Regions from separate parts of the Demequina sp. NBRC 110054 genome, predicted to be linked through region 1. Evidence: predicted binding sites of a transcription regulator. Region 1 holds the regulator's gene; each other region holds the start of a gene.
The links. The regulator HrcA, encoded in region 1, represses chaperone genes, less so after heat shock. The targets are predictions, from matches to a motif close to TTNGCACTCGNNNNNNNCGAGTGCNAA.

Region 1 (5,645 bases):
CGAGAGGTCCTGAGGCCTAGCCGCGACCCATGAAGGCGTCCTTGAGGCGCGAGAACACGCCTCCGCCGATCGGGGCCAGGCGAGCCTCGGGCATCTCCTCGCCGCGGAGCTTCGCGAGCGTGGTCAGCAGCTCGTGCTGCTCGTCCGTGAGGTCGGTCGGCGTGAGCACGTCGAGGTGCACGAACAGGTCGCCGCGACCCGGGCGCTGCAGACGGCCCACTCCGAGCCCCTTGAGACGCACGGTGTGACCCGAGTGCGTGCCCTGGGGGACGTCGACCTCCTGCGCGCCGTCGAACGTGTCGACCGTGAGCACCGTGCCGAGCGCGGCCGCGGTCATCGGCACCTCGAGGGTGCAGTGCAGGTCGTCACCGCGGCGCTCGAAGGTCTTGTGCGCCTTCTCGCGGATCTCGACGTAGAGGTCGCCCTTGGGGCCACCGCCGACACCCGCGTCGCCCATGTGCGGCAGGCGGATGCGCGTGCCGGTCTCGACGCCCGCGGGGATGTCGACCTTGATCGTGTGGCGCGAGTGCGTCCGACCGCGGCCCGCGCAGTCGGGGCACGGCGAGGAGATGATCGTGCCGAAGCCGCCGCAGTCGGGGCACGGCGAGGTGGTCATGACGTTGCCGAGCAGCGAGCGCGCGACGCGCTGCACCTGCCCCTGGCCGCGACAGGTCGCGCACGTCGTGGGCTGGGTGCCGGGCGCGCAGCACGAGCCCGAGCACGTCGAGCACACGTCGGCGAGGTCCGCCACGACCTCGTGATTCACGCCGAACACGGCCTCCTCGAGGCTCACCTCGACCCCCACGAGCTGGTCGCCGCCGCGCTGCACGCGCGACTGCGGGCCGCGCTGCTGGCCGCCGAACGGGCTGCCGCCGCCGAAGAAGGACTCGAAGATGTCCTCGAAGCCGAAGCCCTGGGCGCCGCCCTGCGCGCCGCCGCCACCGCCGCGCGGGTCGACACCGCGGTCGTACATGGCCTTCTTCTCGGGGTTCGACAGCACCTCGTAGGCGGCGCCGACCTCCTTGAAGCGCTCCTCGCCGTCGGGGCCGGCAACGTCCGGGTGAAGCTCGCGCGCGAGCTTGCGATAAGCCTTCTTGATCTCGGCCTCGCTGGCGTTCCTGTCAACGCCGAGGACTGCGTAGTAGTCGTTCAAGAATCAACCACCTTGGAGAGGTATCGGGCGACCGCGCGCACCGCGGCCATGGTCGAGGGATAGTCCATGCGGGTGGGGCCGAGGGCCCCGAGCAGGGACACGGAGGGGCCGCTGCCATAGCCGGCGGCGACGATCGAGGTGCGTGCGAGCGCCTCGTTCTGAGTCTCATGGCCGATGCGCACCGCGACGTCGGAATCGCCCGCGGTCATCTCGTGGAGGAGGCGCAGGAGCACGACCTGCTCCTCGAGGGCGTCGAGCACCGGTCCGATCGCGTCGGCCTGGAGGTCGCTGCCGCGCGCGAGGTTCGACGTGCCGGCGAACACGACGCGCTGCACGGCACCGCCGTACGCGGCCTGCATGATGGCCTGGACGACGGGCGCGGCCCACGCGGGCTGGCCCGCACGATCCGCCCAGGCGTCGAGCGCGGGCTCGAGGGCCGACGGCACGCGGCCGACGGCGAGCTCGTTGATCTCGCGGACGGCCCGGTCGACCTCCTCCTGCCGCACGGGAGTGGTGAGCGCGACGTTCGACTGCTCGACGCGCGCGTCGGCACTGATGACCACGACGAGGATCCGGTCGAGGCCGAGCACCACGAGCTCGACGCGGCGCACCGCGCTCTCGCGCAGGGACGGGTACTGGACCACCGCGACCTGCTGCGTCAGCTGGCTGAGCATGCGCACCGAGCGCTCGATCACGTCGTCGAGGTCGACGGCGTCGGAGAGGAAGGTGCTGATGGCACGCTTGTGGCTGTCGGGCAGGGCCATGTGGGCCAGGTAGTCCACGAACGAGCGGTAGCCGGCGTCCGTCGGGATGCGTCCCGCGGAGGTGTGCGGCTGCGCGATGAGCCCCTCCTCCTCGAGGATCGCCATGTCGTTGCGGATCGTCGCGGGAGAGACACCGAGACCGGTGCGGGCCGCGAGCGCCTTCGAGCCGATGGGCTCCGAGGTCTCGACGTACCCCTCGACGATCGCGCGCAGCACGGCATGCCTGCGCTCCTCCGTCATGCCGTTCCACCTCCCGTGATCTCGCTGGCACTCTCGGTTCGTGAGTGCCAATTCTAGCGTCGCCGCTCCACCGCCTCCACGAGCCGCAACACGATGGTGACGCCTCACCTTCCGCGAACGAAGTGTCACTCACTGCCATTACCGGATGTTCATGCACAAAAGGCCCGGTGATCGCTAGATTGGACGTGTCGGCGAACGCCCGGGGGACCTGTTCGACGCCCGGGACCGTGACGCCGGCCAGAGCGCACCATATGTCCCAACAATCGAAGTGGTGAAACCGATGTCAACGACTCCTCCTCCCCCGCCGCCCGTGTCGCCGACGCCGCAGCCGGGAAACCCGATGTCCGAGAGCGATGAGCGCCTGTACGCGACGCTCGGCCACGCCGGCATCATCCTGTTCGGCTTCGTGCCGCCCCTCATCGTGTGGCTGATCGGCAAGGACCGCTCGGCCTTCGTCGACAGCCAGGGCAAGGAGGCGCTGAACTTCTCCATCCTGATGGTGATCGGCCAGATCATCGGCTGGGCTACCAGCATCATCTTCATCGGCTTCCTGATCCTTCTCGCCGTCTTCGTGGTGACCCTGGTCTTCTGCATCCAGGCGGCCATCGCGGTGAACAAGGGCGAGGACTACCGGTACCCGTTCAACTGGCGCATCATCAAGTAACGCTCAGGGTTCACCCCGAGCGCACAATCAGGGCCCCGCTCCTTCTCCGGAGGGATGCGGGGCCCTGTCGCGTCGTGGGACCGTGAGGACATGAACGACACCGACCGCACCGAGGGCGTCGACGAGACGCCCGATGCCGCCTCTCAGGACGCCGCAGGCACCCCTGCCGAGGGCGTCAGCCAGCCGCCCGCTCTCGAGGCCGGCCCCACCGCATCGTCCACGTCAGCGGAGACTCCCGAGGCGCCCGCCCAGGCGAGCACCGCCCCTGCCGAGGGAGCAGTGCCTCCCCCCGCTTCCGGCTCGACCCCTCAGGGCGGCGCCTACGCGCAGGGCACCGTCCCGCCGTACCAGGGACAGCAGCCCGCCCAGCAGCCCTACGCGCCGCAGCGGATGCTCGAGTCCGAGGCCCGCAACTGGTCGATGCTCATCCACATCATCGCCGCGGCGGCCGCGCTGCTGTCCGCCGGCACCGTGTCGTGGCTCGTGCCGCTGATCATCTGGCTGATCTTCCGCGAGCGCTCCGCACTGATCGACCACCACGGCAAGCAGGCGCTGAACCTTCAACTCACGCTGCTCGTGGTGCTGATCGGCGGCGTGCTGATCGGCTTCGTGACCCTGTTCATCGGCTTCATCGTCACGGGACCGCTCATGGTCGCCTACGGCATCTACGCGATCGTGATCTCGTTCGTCGCCGGAGTGAAGGCCAACAACGGCGAGTACTACCGGATCCCGCTGATGATCCCGTTCCTGCGCTGAGGGCTCCTCACCCCCAGCCTCCCGTGCGCGGCATCCCTGCCGGTCACACCTCAGCCCGATGCCCCGCGGCCGCTCCGTACCCGGCCCGCGGGGCATCGGCATGTCCGGGGCCCGGGGCCGGACACGCTGCGTCGGCGACTAGCATCGCGTCCGTGCTCGATTACGACGACCCGCTCCCTCACCGGCCCCGACGCGTCGCCGTCGCGGGCGTCTCGGGAGCGGGCAAGTCGACCCTCGCGAGAGCGACCGCCGCCACGCTCGGCCTCCCCTACACCGAGCTCGACGCGATGTTCCACGGCCCGGACTGGACGCCGAGGCCCGAGTTCTTGGACGAGGTGCACGAGCTCGTCTCGCGCGAAGCGTGGGTCACCGAGTGGCAGTACGACCAGGCCAGACCGATCCTCGCCGACCACGCCGACCTACTCGTGTGGGTCGATATGCCCTTCCTCACAGTGACCTTGCCCCGGGTGATCCGGCGCACGATCCGCCGCAGCGTGCGCCGAGAGAAGCTCTGGAACGACAACGTCGAGCCGCCGCTGCGCACGATCTTCACCGATCGCGAGCACATCGTGCGGTGGTCCTGGGCGCGGCGGAGGTTCTACCACTCCGTGGTGCCCGAGGCGGAGACGGAGCACCCGGGCCTCGTCGTCGTACGGCTGCGCTCGCGGCGGCAGGTCGACCGCTGGCTCGCGGGTCCGCTCGCTGACGCAGCTCGCTGAGCCCTAGGTCAGCGCGCGCACCGCGGCGTCGGCGAGCAGTCGCCCCTTGAGGGTCAGCAGCAGCGTGCCGGCAAGCGCCTCGCGCCCGTCCAGCAGGCCCTCGGCCACGAGCCGTGCGATCTCCGTCGGCCGCGGCGAAGGCAGCGCGGCGACGGGCATTCCCTCGGCGAGACGCAGCCGCAGCATCACGGACTCGAGCGCCAGGTCGTCGGCCGTGAGTGGCTCGCGCTCGGCCTCGGGCGACTCCCCCGCCGCGAGACGGTCCGCGTACGCGCGCGGGTGCTTGACGTTCGACCAGCGCTCGGCGCCCAGCTCCTCGCCGGACGGGCTCACGCGCGGGCCCAGGTACGAGTGCGCACCGGGGCCGACGCCCCACCAGTCCTGGCTGCGCCAGTAGGCGACGTTGTGGCGGCATGCCTGCTCGGGCGAGCGCGCCCAGTTGGACACCTCGTACCAGGCATAACCTGCGGCGGACAGCTTGGCCTCCGCGAGCTCGTACATGTCCGCCTGCGTGTCGAGGTCCACTGCCTCGATCTGTCCGCGCCGCAGCTGCGCGCCCATGCGGGTGCCGGGCTCGATCACGAGCGCGTACGCCGACACGTGATCGGGCGACAGCGCGATCGCGGCGTCCAGACTCGCCTCCCAATCAGAAAGCGACTCCCCCGGCGTGCCGTAGATGAGGTCGACCGACACCGCCAGCCCCGCCTCGCGCGCCCACGCGACGGCGCGCCCCACATTCGAGGGATCGTGCGTGCGCTCGAGCGTCGCGAGCACGTGCGGCACCGCGGACTGCATGCCGAAGGACACCCTGGTGAACCCGGACGATGCGAGGGTCGCCAACGACTCGGGCGTCACCGAGTCCGGATTGGCCTCGGTGGTGACCTCGGCGCCCCGAGCCAGCCCCCACGTCGTCCTCACTCCCTCAAGGAGCGACGAGAGCGCGGCCGCGTCCAGCATCGTCGGCGTGCCGCCCCCGAAGAAGACCGTGGAGGCCGCGCGCCCATCGCCCGCCATGACCCGGCCGGCGAGCGCCATCTCGGCCAGCGCCGACTCGACGTAGCCCTCGCGCGTGGCGCCGCCCACCTCGGAGGGCGCGTACGTGTTGAAGTCGCAATAGCCGCAACGCACGCGGCAGAACGGCACGTGGATGTAGACACCCAGATCGCGCGCGGGGTGCGGGGACGATGCGGCGGCGGGCACCGCTACTTCTTCTTGCCCTTGTCCGAGCCGTCGTCGGCGGTGGACAGCGCGGCGATGAAGGCCTCGGGCGGCACCTCGACCGAGCCGATGTTCTTCATGCGCTTCTTACCGGCCTTCTGCTTCTCGAGCAGCTTGCGCTTGCGGGAGAT
Region 2 (5,645 bases), on a different contig from region 1:
TCAGCATCGATTGCGGCTGCTTCGGCGGCGGCGGCGAAGTGGCCGAGGGGACCACCAACTATCCGCTCCACATGCTCGAACGCACAGGATTCCTGATCCTCGGCTTCTGGCTGGCATTCTTCCCCCGCACACCGTTCTCACTCGACAGGTGGATGGCCGGCGACCCCGAGCCAGCCGACGCCTAGACTGTCCCGGACAGACGGAAGGAACCACTCCCTCATGGCATCCAGCGACAAGGCCGCCAAGGCGCGCGCCCAGGCCAAGGCCAATATGAAGGCGCAAGAGCGCCGCACCACGCTGCTGATCGTGGCCGGCATCGTCGTCGCGCTCGCGGTCTTCGGTGGACTGGTCGCGTTCATCCTCAACCAGAACAGCGCGCTCGAGGAGATCGGCGACGGCGCGGACGGCTCGCCCGCCAACTCGCTCGCGAGCGGCGGCATCCCGGTCGGCTCCTCCGGCGTGGCGGGTGAGGTCGACAGCAACGACCCGATCGTGGTCGACGTCTACTTCGACTTCCTGTGCCCGTACTGCTACTACTTCGAGACCATGAACTCGGACGACCTCGACGCGCTGCGCGAGGAGGGCACGATCCAGGTGAACTACCACCCGATCTCGATCCTCGACTCGTACTCGAGCGGCACCGCGTACTCGACTCGTGCGGCCAACGCCGCCGCGACCGTCGCGAACTCGGCTCCCGAGTACTTCGTCGCCTTCACCGCTGCGCTCTTCGACAACCAGCCCGAGGAGGGCTCCGAGGGCCTCACCGACGAGGAGATCGCTGCGATCGCCGTCACGGTAGGGGTCCCGGCGGACGTCGCGGAGTCGTTCTCCGACTACACGTACCGCTCGTGGGTCTCCGCGGCGACGGACACGGCGTCGCAGGACGGCGTATCCGGCACCCCGACGATCTTCATCGATGGCACGGTGCTCGACGGCTCCGAGGTCAACTACCTCAGCGAGGGCGAGCTGGCCGCGTACCTCACGGAGCTCGCCGCTTCCTGACCGGCTCCGCTCTCGCACAGCGCCGCATCCCTTCGGGGGTGCGGCGCTGTCGCATGTCCGGGGGCGTTCCTGCCGGCTTGCGCGCGCCCGGTATCCTTGAGCGTCCCCTCGGGACGTGCTGGCATGGCGCAATTGGTAGCGCACCCGACTTGTAATCGGGCGGTTGCGGGTTCAAGTCCCGCTGCCAGCTCCACCGCTCGGCGCGGGGTACCGGGGCCGCCGGGACGATGCTCCCACCGGGTCAGGCCACCGGGGTCCCCCACACGATCGGGTCCGCGCCCTGCTTCGCGAGCAGCTCGTTGACGTGGGAGAACGGGCGAGAGCCGAAGAAGCCGCGCGACGCGCTCAGCGGGCTCGGGTGCGCGGACTGCACGCGCGGCGTCGCACCCAGCAGATCGCCGGCCGCCTGTGCGTCGCGGCCCCAAAGGATCGCCACAAGCGGTCCCCCACGCGCGGCAAGCGCGCGCAGCGCCGCCTCGGTCACCTGCTCCCATCCCTTCCTGCGATGCGAGCCGGGCAGGCCGGGGCGCACCGTGAGCACCCTGTTGAGAAGGAGCACGCCCTGAGCCTCCCAGTGGCTCAGGTCGCCGCCGACGAGCACCTCGCCGGTGTCGTCCTTCAGCTCCGCGGCGATGTTGCGCAGGCTGCGCGGCTGCGGATGCCCCGGCGGCACGGAGAACGACAGCCCGACGGCGTCACCCGGCGTCGGGTACGGGTCCTGGCCCACGACGACCACGTGCACGTCCGCGAGCGGAGACTCGAAGGCCCGAAGGATCGCGTCCGCGGGCGGAAGGTAGCCGTGCCCCGCGTCGATCTCCTCGCGGAGGAAGGCACCCAGCCCGGTCAGCGTCGGCTCGACCTCGGCCAGCACCGGCACCCAGTCGGGAGCCACCTGCTCTCTCCACATCGTCGGCATGGGCCCAGGCTAGCGACGCACCGGGTGACGGGACCATGGGCGGGGCAAATGACATCGACGTGATTCACGGATACCCTGGGTGTCAGGATGAAGGAGGGGAACATGAGCGGATCCGTGGTGCGCCTTGAGCGCCAGGAGGTTCCTCCGAGCGGCCTGTCCGAGCGGGACACGGCGATCCTGGACTTCGAGCGCCAGTGGTGGCGCTATGCCGGGGCCAAGGAGGACGCCGTGCGCGAGCTGTTCTCGCTGTCCGGCACGGAGTACTACCAGATCCTCAACGCGCTTATCGACGATGAGCGCGCGCTCGCGCACGACCCGATGCTCGTGAAGCGTCTGCGTCGCATGCGAGCCGCGCGCCAGCGCGGCAGGGGCCGCTCGGCTCACGCCTGAGCACGGGGTAGCATCGGCGCGTGGCACAGTACGAAGAGGACGAGTTCGACGCGCTCGCCCGTGAGGCGGGTCCGGTCGGCGTGCACCGCGCGCCTCGTCCGTGGGTGATGGGCCTGATCGCGCCCCTCGTCGTCTTTCTGCTTGCCGGCCTTCTCGCGTTCATCATCGTGTGGTGGAACTGGAACCAGGACATCACGAGCAGCGACGACGCCACTGCGACGGCGACAGCCACCACCTCCTCCACGTCGAGCGCCTCGCCCTCCGCGTCCGCGACGCCGTCGGCGTCCGCCGCCGCGTCGGCCTCGCCGAGCGCATCGCCCTCCGCGAGCGAGACCGCCGAGCCCGTGATCGAGTACGACACCGCGGTCGCCGTGCGCAACGGCTCGGGCATCGCGGGCCTCGCGGGCACGCAGCAGACGCTGCTCGAGGGCGAGGGCTTCACGAGCGTCGAGGCGAACAACATCAACCTGTCCCTCATCCCCGACGGCCAGAACACCGTCGTCTACGCGGATGAGGCGCTCGCGGACACCGCCGCGGAGATCGCCGATGTGCTCGGCATCGACTCCGTGCTGCAGCAGTCCACGCCGGGCGGCACCGCCATCGAGGTGCTGCTCGCCTCGGACCCCGCCGCGTAGCAGGCGTCGCGCGGGACCGCGCGGGGGCCGTCAGCCTTCACCCTCCCGTCATTTGCACTCGAAGGGTGAGAGTGCCAGAATCGGCGTTAGCACTCGACCCTTTCGAGTGCTAACTAGACCTCGGCTTCCGGTCGAGGCGCCTCTCGCGGGATGACAGGAATCTCTCGAGGAGCGCCGTCCGTCGCGGGCGACACGGGAGCCACCACCCATCGGAAGAGGAACACACTCATGGCAAAGCTCATTGCCTTCGATGAGGAGGCCCGCCGCGGCATGGAGCGGGGCATGAACGCCCTCGCCGACGCCGTCAAGGTCACCCTCGGCCCCAAGGGCCGCAACGTCGTGCTCGAGAAGAAGTGGGGCGCGCCGACCATCACCAACGACGGTGTCTCCATCGCCAAGGAGATCGAGCTCGAGGAGCCCTTCGAGAAGATCGGCGCGGAGCTCGTCAAGGAGGTCGCCAAGAAGACCGACGACGTCGCTGGTGACGGCACCACCACCGCGACCGTCCTCGCTCAGGCGCTCGTGACGCAGGGTCTGCGCAACGTCGCGGCCGGCGCGAACCCGATCGCCCTCAAGAAGGGCATCGAGAAGGCCGTCGAGGCCGTCACCGCGGAGCTGCTCAAGGCCGCTCGGGAGGTCGAGACCAAGGACCAGATCGCCGCGACCGCGGGCATCTCGGCCGGCGACTCCACGATCGGCGAGCTCATCGCCGAGGCGATGGACAAGGTCGGCAAGGAGGGCGTCATCACGGTCGAGGAGTCGAACGCTCTCGGCCTCGAGCTCGAGCTCACCGAGGGCATGCGCTTCGACAAGGGCTTCCTGTCGGCGTACTTCGTCACCGACCCCGAGCGCCAGGAGGCCATCCTGGAGGACGCGTACGTCCTGCTCGTCGAGTCGAAGATCAACAACGTCAAGGACCTCGTCCCGGTTCTCGAGAAGGTCATGCAGACCGGCAAGCCGCTGCTGATCGTCGCCGAGGACGTCGAGTCCGAGGCCCTCGCGACCCTCGTCGTGAACAAGATCCGCGGCACCTTCAAGGCCGTCGCCGTCAAGGCGCCGGGCTTCGGTGACCGTCGCAAGGCGATGCTGCAGGACATGGCGATCCTGACCGGCGGTACCGTCATCTCCGAGTCGGTCGGCCTGTCGCTCGACGGTGCCGACCTCAGCTCGCTGGGCCAGGCGCGCAAGGTCGTCGTCACCAAGGACGAGACCACGATCGTCGAGGGCGCTGGCGCCGAGGAGCAGATCGAGGGCCGCGTGCGTCAGATCCGCGCCGAGATCGACAACTCGGACTCGGACTACGACCGCGAGAAGCTCCAGGAGCGCCTCGCCAAGCTCGCCGGCGGCGTCGCCGTCATCAAGGCGGGCGCGGCCACCGAGGTCGAGCTCAAGGAGCGCAAGCACCGCATCGAGGACGCCGTCCGCAACGCGAAGGCTGCCGTCGAGGAGGGCATCGTCGCCGGTGGTGGCGTCGCGCTCATCCAGGCGGGCAACCTCGCCTTCGCCGACCTCGCGCTCGAGGGTGACGAGGCCACCGGTGCCTCGATCGTCGCCGCGGCCGTCTCGGCCCCGCTGCGTCAGATCGCCGTCAACGCCGGCCTCGAGGGTGGCGTCGTCGTGGAGAAGGTCAAGGACCTCCCGATCGGCCACGGCCTCAACGCCGCGACCGGTGTCTACGAGGACCTGCTCGCCGCGGGCGTCAACGACCCGGTCAAGGTGACCCGCTCGGCGCTGCAGAACGCCGCGTCGATCGCCGGCCTGTTCCTCACGACCGAGGCGGTCGTGGCGGACAAGCCCGAGCCCGAGCCGGCCATGCCGGCCGGTGCGCCCGACATGGGCGGCATGGGCTTCTAAGCCCACCCTCGCACCGCGAGACTCAGCACGAAGGCCCCCGGGGAAACCCGGGGGCCTTCGTCGTGCCGGGGCGACTGCCGCATCGTCCTTGCCTCATGCACTCCGCACGGATCTGAGCGCGACACCCGGGCGACACGCCGGCGTGGGAAGCGACACGCTCGCGTGTCGGCCGGGGATCCGTGCGGAGCGCATGGGCGGCAGGCGGGCGCCGCTGCTAGCGGTGCGCAGGGTGCGACGCGTCGTCGCCCTGCAGCCGCGCAGCCGCGGCGTCGGTCTCCGCCTCGGTGTCCATCAGCGCGACCACGCGACCGCGGGCCTTGCCCTGGTGGAGCTGCTCGATGCCTTCTGCGATCTCGTCGAAGTCGATCGCCGAGATCTGCGGCGTCACCTGGCCCGAGGCGAACAGCTCGTAGACCTCCGCGACGTCCTGCGCGGTGCCGCCGACCGAGCCCAGCAGGCTCACCTGGTGGGTGATGAGGATGCGGGTGTCGATGGTCGCCTCGAGGCGGCCCATGCCGACCTGGACCACGCGGCCGCCGAAGCGCACCGCCTTGATCGCGCCGGCCGTCGTGGTGCCGAAGCCCGCGTAGTCGACGATGAGGTCGAAGTCCTCGCCCTCGAGCTCCGACACGTCCTTGACGATGCGCGACGCGCCGATTTGGCGGGCCATGGGCCACGCCGCCTCGTTGGGCTCGGCGACGGTGACGTCAGCGCCCTTGACCTTGGCGACCTGCGCGCCGATCTGGCCGAGGCCGCCGATGCCGATCACGGCCACCTTCTCGCCGGCCTGGACCGCGCCGATCGCGGCCATCGCGTGGTACGAGGTCATGCCGGCGTCGGTGCCTGCG
Region 3 (5,645 bases), on a different contig from region 1:
ACGAGCTCGGCTTCACCGGGGTGGTGGTCACCGACGCGCTCAACATGGGCGCCGTGACGGGGGACCACGACGCGGGTGAGGCGGCGGTCGCCGCGCTGTCGGCCGGCGCCGACCTGCTGCTCATGCCCGAGTCCACCGACGCCGCGCGCCGCGCGATCGTCCAGGCCGTCAAGGACGGCACGCTCTCGCGCGACCGCCTGGACGAGGCGGTCGCGCGCGTGATCCTGCTGTCGCGCTGGCAGGAGGGGCTCACGCCCGCGTCGACCGCCGTGACCGGCGACTATGCGGCGGCGCTCGCGCTCGGCTCCGCCACGGTCGCGGCCGGAGACTGCTCGGCACCGTTCATCGGCGACTCGGTGACCCTCTCGGGCGGCTTCGAGGCCGACCGCGCCGCGCTTGCGGACGCCTTCGAGAAGCTCGGCGTCGCGGTCGGCGCCGGGGGGACGTCGATCTGGGTCACGGGCGGTGACGGCTCCTCGGGCAGCGCGGATGTCGTGGTCGCGATGGGCGGCCCGTGGGGGCTCGAGGGGTCGGACGCGGACGTGTACGTCGGAGCGTACGGGCGCGGGAAGGCGACGCTCGCCGCCGTCGCGGCGGTGCTCGCCGGGGAAGCCGGCCCCGAGGGGGACTGGCCGGTCTCGCTCGCGGGAGTGCCGGACGCCTGCTGAGGCACGCGGACGATGCTGTCGTCCGCGCGGGAACGCACTGCCGGGGCGGTCGGCGGCTCCGAGACCAGCGGTCAGCGGTCGAGCGGCTCGACGAGCAGGGCCGTGTGGCGGCCCGCGAGCCTCGTGAGGACCACCGTGGCGGACTCGGGGCCGCGCAGCTTGAGCTGCGGGCGCAGCCGCTCGGGGGTGACGTCGATCCCGCGCTTCTTGATCTCCACGCGGCCCACGCCCCGCTCCCGCAGCGCCTTCGCGAGGCGGGACGTCGAGTAGGGCATGGCCTCGAGCACGCGGTAGCCGCGCGCGAACGGGGTCGCGGTCTCGGCATCGGAGGTGAGGTAGGCGATGGTCGGGTCGACCAGCCGCGCGTCCGTCCGGTCCGCGAGAGGGCCGACCAGGCCCGCCCTGATGACGGCCCCGTCGGGCTCGTAGAGGTACTCGCCGAGCGTGCCGGCCTCGCCGGGCACGGGGTCGCCCACGAGCTCGTGGGACTCGTCGCCCCGGATCACGAGCGCGGCGTGGCCCTCGTGGCGGGCGAGCGGTCCGCACCACAGCCCCGCCTCCACTACGTCGCCGTCGACCGACACCCACTGCGCCTCGACCGGGGACGCCGGCGTCGAGGCGGGGATGGCGTCGTGAGGGATGCCGGGGCCGACCTTGACGCCCAACGCGGGGAGCGCGTCGCGCAGCGCGAGGACCTCGTCGAGCGCGGGGGAGTAGTCGCGCGGATCGTGCCGGCGCCCGCGGCCCGTGCGGCGGGCGGGATCGGCGAAGGCGGCGTCGACGCCGTCGACGCCCCGCACCGTCGTCATCGAGTCCGCGTGGACGACCACCGCATCGTCCCAGTGGCGCAGGTTGTGGTCCGCGAGCAGGGCGGTCGCCTCGTCGAGCTCGAAGGCGACGACGGGCATCCCCAGAGCGGCAAGCGCCATCGCGTCGACCCCCAGCCCCGAGGTGAGGTCGGCGACCCGCGTGCATCCGGCTTCGGCGTACCGGCGCGCGTGCCGCGCGGCGACGCTCAGCCGCGTCGCCTGCTCAAGCCCTTCCCTGGTGAAGAGCATCCCGGCGGCGAAGTCTCCGAGCTTGGCCCTCGCCTTGAGCCGCAGTTCGGCCTGGGTGAGCACGGCGGCCACGAGCGCTCCGTCCAGCCCCTGGGCGCGCAGGCGGCTGCCGAAGGACAGTGGTTCGATCGCGTCGTACGGCGGCAGCCCATCGATCAGGGCGAGGGTCTCGGGCGCCCGCAGCAGGCGTGCGGTGGCGGCGTCCATACCGGCGATGATTCCACGCATGGCGAACGCCCGCAGACGCATTAGCACTCGCCGCGTGCGAGTGCTAATCTGACGGTGCTCCGCAAGGGAGCGTGGCATCGATCCGGCTCGCCTGACCCCCGCGACGGCAGGTCGCCCGGGAGATGTCATCACCTGAACTTCGAGAAGGAAGGTGAGGTCCGCAGTGTCGGTCTCAATCAAGCCTCTGGAGGACAAGGTCGTGGTCAAGGCGGCTGCCGCCGAGACGACCACGGCCTCCGGCCTCGTGATCCCTGACACCGCCAAGGAGAAGCCCCAGGAGGGCATCGTCGTGGCGGTCGGCCCGGGTCGTATCGACGACAACGGCAACCGCGTCCCCGTGGACGTCGCCGAGGGCGACAAGGTCATCTACAGCAAGTACGGCGGCACCGAGGTGAAGTACGCGGGCGAGGAGTACCTCATCCTCTCCGCGCGCGACCTGCTCGCCATCGTCGGCTGAGTAGACGCCTAGGCGTCGAAGGGCTCCCGGGCTTCGGCTCGGGAGCCCTTCGTGCATGACGAGACCCCCGGAAGGATGATCCTTCCGGGGGTCTCGGCGTCTCTCTGTGCGGACCTCGGTGCGAGCGCTGAGGTTCAGCTCGCCGCCTTGATCCGGCTGTTGACGAGCATCGAGTGACGCTCGTCCTCGCTCAGGCCGCCCCAGACCCCGAACGGTTCGCGAGCCATGAGCGAGCGCTCACGGCAGAGCTCCTGTACCGGACAGTTCGCGCAGTACTGCTTCGCGGCCTCCGCCCGACGGCGACGCGCTGCGCCACGTTCGCCCTCGGGATGAAAGAAGAGATCCGGATCCACTCCGCGGCAGGCCCCCCGGTACTGCCACTCCCACTGGTCTTGCGTTGGTGCCGGCAGTCTTGCGATCGACTCCATGGCAACTCCCTTGTGTCGTTCCCCCTGGACGGCGAGATGGCGATGTCACTGGCGACGTCGTTATCAAACCGTGATCATGACCATAGATCGGACATTTCACCCAGGTCAAGCGTTCCTCGTTGAACACTTAGTGACTGTCTATCCCCTTCGCGCCCACTTGGCAATACCCCCCTCCGTTCGAGGATGTCGGCTGGTCGACGTGGGAATGCTGGCAGAGATCCGCGCCGTAGAATCGGGACATGGCGCCCGCTGACAACGATCCCTTCGGCTACACCGGACTCACCTACGACGACGTGCTCCTGCTCCCCGGCGAGAGCGACGTCATCCCGTCCGAGGTCGACACCACGACCCGGCTCACCCGCGAGATCTCGATCAAGGTGCCGCTGCTGAGCGCGGCGATGGATACCGTCACCGAGTCTCGGCTCGCGATCGCGCTCGCCCGCCTCGGCGGCATCGGCGTCCTGCACCGCAACCTCTCCATCGAGGATCAGGCGCAGCAGGTCGTCACCGTCAAGCGCTCCGAGTCGGGCATGATCACCGACCCCGTCACGGTCGGCCCCGATGCGACGCTCGCGGAGCTCGACGCGCTGTGCGCGCGCTACCGCGTCTCCGGCCTGCCGGTCGTCCAGCCCGACGGCACGCTCGTGGGCATCATCACCAACCGCGACATGCGGTTCCTCAACCACGCGGACTTCCCGAGCATGCTGGTCAAGGACCAGATGACTCCCATGCCGCTCATCACGGCGCCCGAGGGGGTCAGCAACGCCGACGCCGCGAAGCTGCTCGGCCAGCACCGCGTGGAGAAGCTGCCGCTCGTCGATGCCGCAGGCAAGCTCACGGGCCTCATCACGGTGAAGGACTTCGTCAAGACCGAGAAGTACCCGCTCGCGACCAAGGACGACGAGGGGCGCCTGCGCGTCGCCGCGGCGGTCGGCTTCTTCGGAGACGCCTGGGAGCGCGCCACCACGCTCGTCGAGGCCGAGGTCGACGCGCTCGTCGTCGACACCGCGCACGGCCACGCCCAGGCGATGATCGACATGATCAAGCGCCTCAAGTCCGACCCCGCCACGCGCCACGTGCAGGTCATCGGCGGCAATGTCGCGACTCGCGCGGGAGCCAAGGCCCTGGTCGACGCGGGCGTCGACGCGGTCAAGGTCGGGGTCGGCCCCGGCTCGATCTGCACGACGCGCGTCGTCGCCGGCGTCGGCGTCCCGCAGGTGAGCGCGGTCTACGAGGCCGCGCAGGCCGCGAAGGACGCGGGCGTGCCCGTGATCGCCGACGGCGGCCTCCAGTACTCGGGCGACATCGCGAAGGCTCTGGTCGCGGGCGCCTCTTCCGTGATGCTCGGCTCGCTCTTCGCGGGTGTCTCCGAGACCCCGGGCGACCTGGTCCTCATCAACGGCAAGCAGTTCAAGAGCTACCGCGGCATGGGCTCGATGGGGGCCATGGCCTCGCGCGGCCGCGTCTCGTACTCCAAGGACCGCTACTTCCAGGCCGATGCGCCGAGCGACGACGACCTGATCCCCGAGGGCATCGAGGGTCGCGTGCCCTACAAGGGCCCGCTCTCGTCGGTCGTGCGTCAGCTTGTCGGCGGCCTCGGACAGTCGATGTTCTACGTGGGCGCGCGCACGATCCCCGAGCTCCAGGCCAAGGGCAAGTTCGTCCGCATCACGCCGGCGGGCCTCAAGGAGAGCCACCCGCACGACGTCCAGATCGCGGTCGAGGCGCCGAACTACTCGGGCCGCAGCTGAGCGCGGAGGTCCTCGTCGCGCTGGCCCTCGCCGCCTTCGCGGCGGGGCTGCTCGACACCCTCGCCGGCGGCGGCGGGCTCATCACCGTGCCCGCGCTCCTGCTCGCGGGCGTCCCGCCCGTCCAAGCGCTCGGCACCAACAAGCTCCAGGGCTCCTTCGGGACGCTCACCGCGACCGTGGCGGTGATACGCCGCCACGGAGTCGCGTGGCGCGACGTGCGGGGGCCGATGCTCGTCGCCTTCCTCGGCTCCGCGGTGGGCTCGGTGGTGGTCCTTCTCATCGACCCCGCGGCCCTCGAGATCGTGATCCCGCTCGTCCTGGTCGCGATCGCCGCGTACTTCCTGCTGGTCCGAGACGCGCACCTGCCTCCGCCGCGCGCCCGGATGTCGAGGCGCACCTACGTGTCGACGGTGGTGCCCGCGATCGGCGCCTACGACGGGGCCTTCGGGCCGGGCACCGGCTCGCTCTTCGCACTCGGCGGCGTGGCGCTGCGGGGCTTCGACCTGCGCCGGTCGACCGCGCTCGCGAAGACGCTCAACTTCGCGACCAACCTCGCCGCGCTGATCGTGTTCATCATCGCGGGCAAGGTCGTGTGGATCGTCGGCGGGGTGATGGCGCTGGGGCAACTGTGCGGCGCATGGCTCGGCTCGCGCCTGCTGCTGCGCGTCAACCCGCTCGTGCTGCGCGTGCTGATCGTCGTCGTGTCCGTCGCGATGCTCGTGAGGTTCCTGCTCGCGTGACCGGCGCCGGGGCGGCGCTCCCGGCGCGCCCAGGAGCCCGCATCGTCCCTGTGCAGGCTCGGCTCAGGGGTACAGGCCCCTGAGCCGATGCGCGTCGACGACGCGCTCGACCGCCAGCACCGTCGCGGCCTCGCGATACGTCATGCCGTGCGCGCCGGAGTGCGCGACCACGTCGTGCCACGCCCTGGCCATGCGCTCCTCGAGCCTGTCGTTCACCTCGCGCTCGCTCCACTGATACGCCTGGTTCGCCTGCACCCACTCGAAGTACGACACGACCACGCCACCGGCGTTCGCGAGGATGTCCGGGACCACGAG

Region 2: the regulator HrcA is predicted to act here: its motif matches at 3,030-3,056, upstream of groL (chaperonin GroEL).
Region 3: the regulator HrcA is predicted to act here: its motif matches at 1,975-2,001, upstream of groES (co-chaperone GroES).

The regions. Positions count from the first base shown of each region.
Region 1 is NZ_BBRK01000005.1:653,344-658,988, forward strand. It holds gene dnaJ (molecular chaperone DnaJ) at 17-1,153, opposite strand; gene hrcA (heat-inducible transcriptional repressor HrcA) at 1,150-2,157, opposite strand; gene B7K23_RS12355 (DUF4870 domain-containing protein) at 2,498-2,821, shown strand; gene B7K23_RS12360 (DUF4870 domain-containing protein) at 2,912-3,577, shown strand; gene B7K23_RS12365 (AAA family ATPase) at 3,730-4,296, shown strand; gene hemW (radical SAM family heme chaperone HemW) at 4,300-5,496, opposite strand; gene lepA (translation elongation factor 4) at 5,499-5,645, opposite strand, start outside.
Region 2 is NZ_BBRK01000004.1:1,425,291-1,430,935, forward strand. It holds gene B7K23_RS06510 (MauE/DoxX family redox-associated membrane protein) at 1-185, shown strand, start outside; gene B7K23_RS06515 (thioredoxin domain-containing protein) at 220-1,002, shown strand; tRNA gene B7K23_RS06520 (tRNA-Thr) at 1,120-1,195, shown strand; gene B7K23_RS06525 (uracil-DNA glycosylase) at 1,244-1,918, opposite strand; gene B7K23_RS06530 (DUF3263 domain-containing protein) at 2,021-2,308, shown strand; gene B7K23_RS06535 (LytR C-terminal domain-containing protein) at 2,329-2,943, shown strand; gene groL (chaperonin GroEL) at 3,172-4,797, shown strand; gene B7K23_RS06545 (zinc-binding dehydrogenase) at 5,012-5,645, opposite strand, start outside.
Region 3 is NZ_BBRK01000004.1:273,113-278,757, reverse strand. It holds gene B7K23_RS01245 (glycoside hydrolase family 3 N-terminal domain-containing protein) at 1-668, shown strand, start outside; gene B7K23_RS01240 (SAM-dependent methyltransferase) at 740-1,933, opposite strand; gene groES (co-chaperone GroES) at 2,118-2,411, shown strand; gene B7K23_RS01230 (WhiB family transcriptional regulator) at 2,546-2,839, opposite strand; gene guaB (IMP dehydrogenase) at 3,079-4,590, shown strand; gene B7K23_RS01220 (TSUP family transporter) at 4,587-5,330, shown strand; gene B7K23_RS01215 (Glu/Leu/Phe/Val dehydrogenase) at 5,394-5,645, opposite strand, start outside.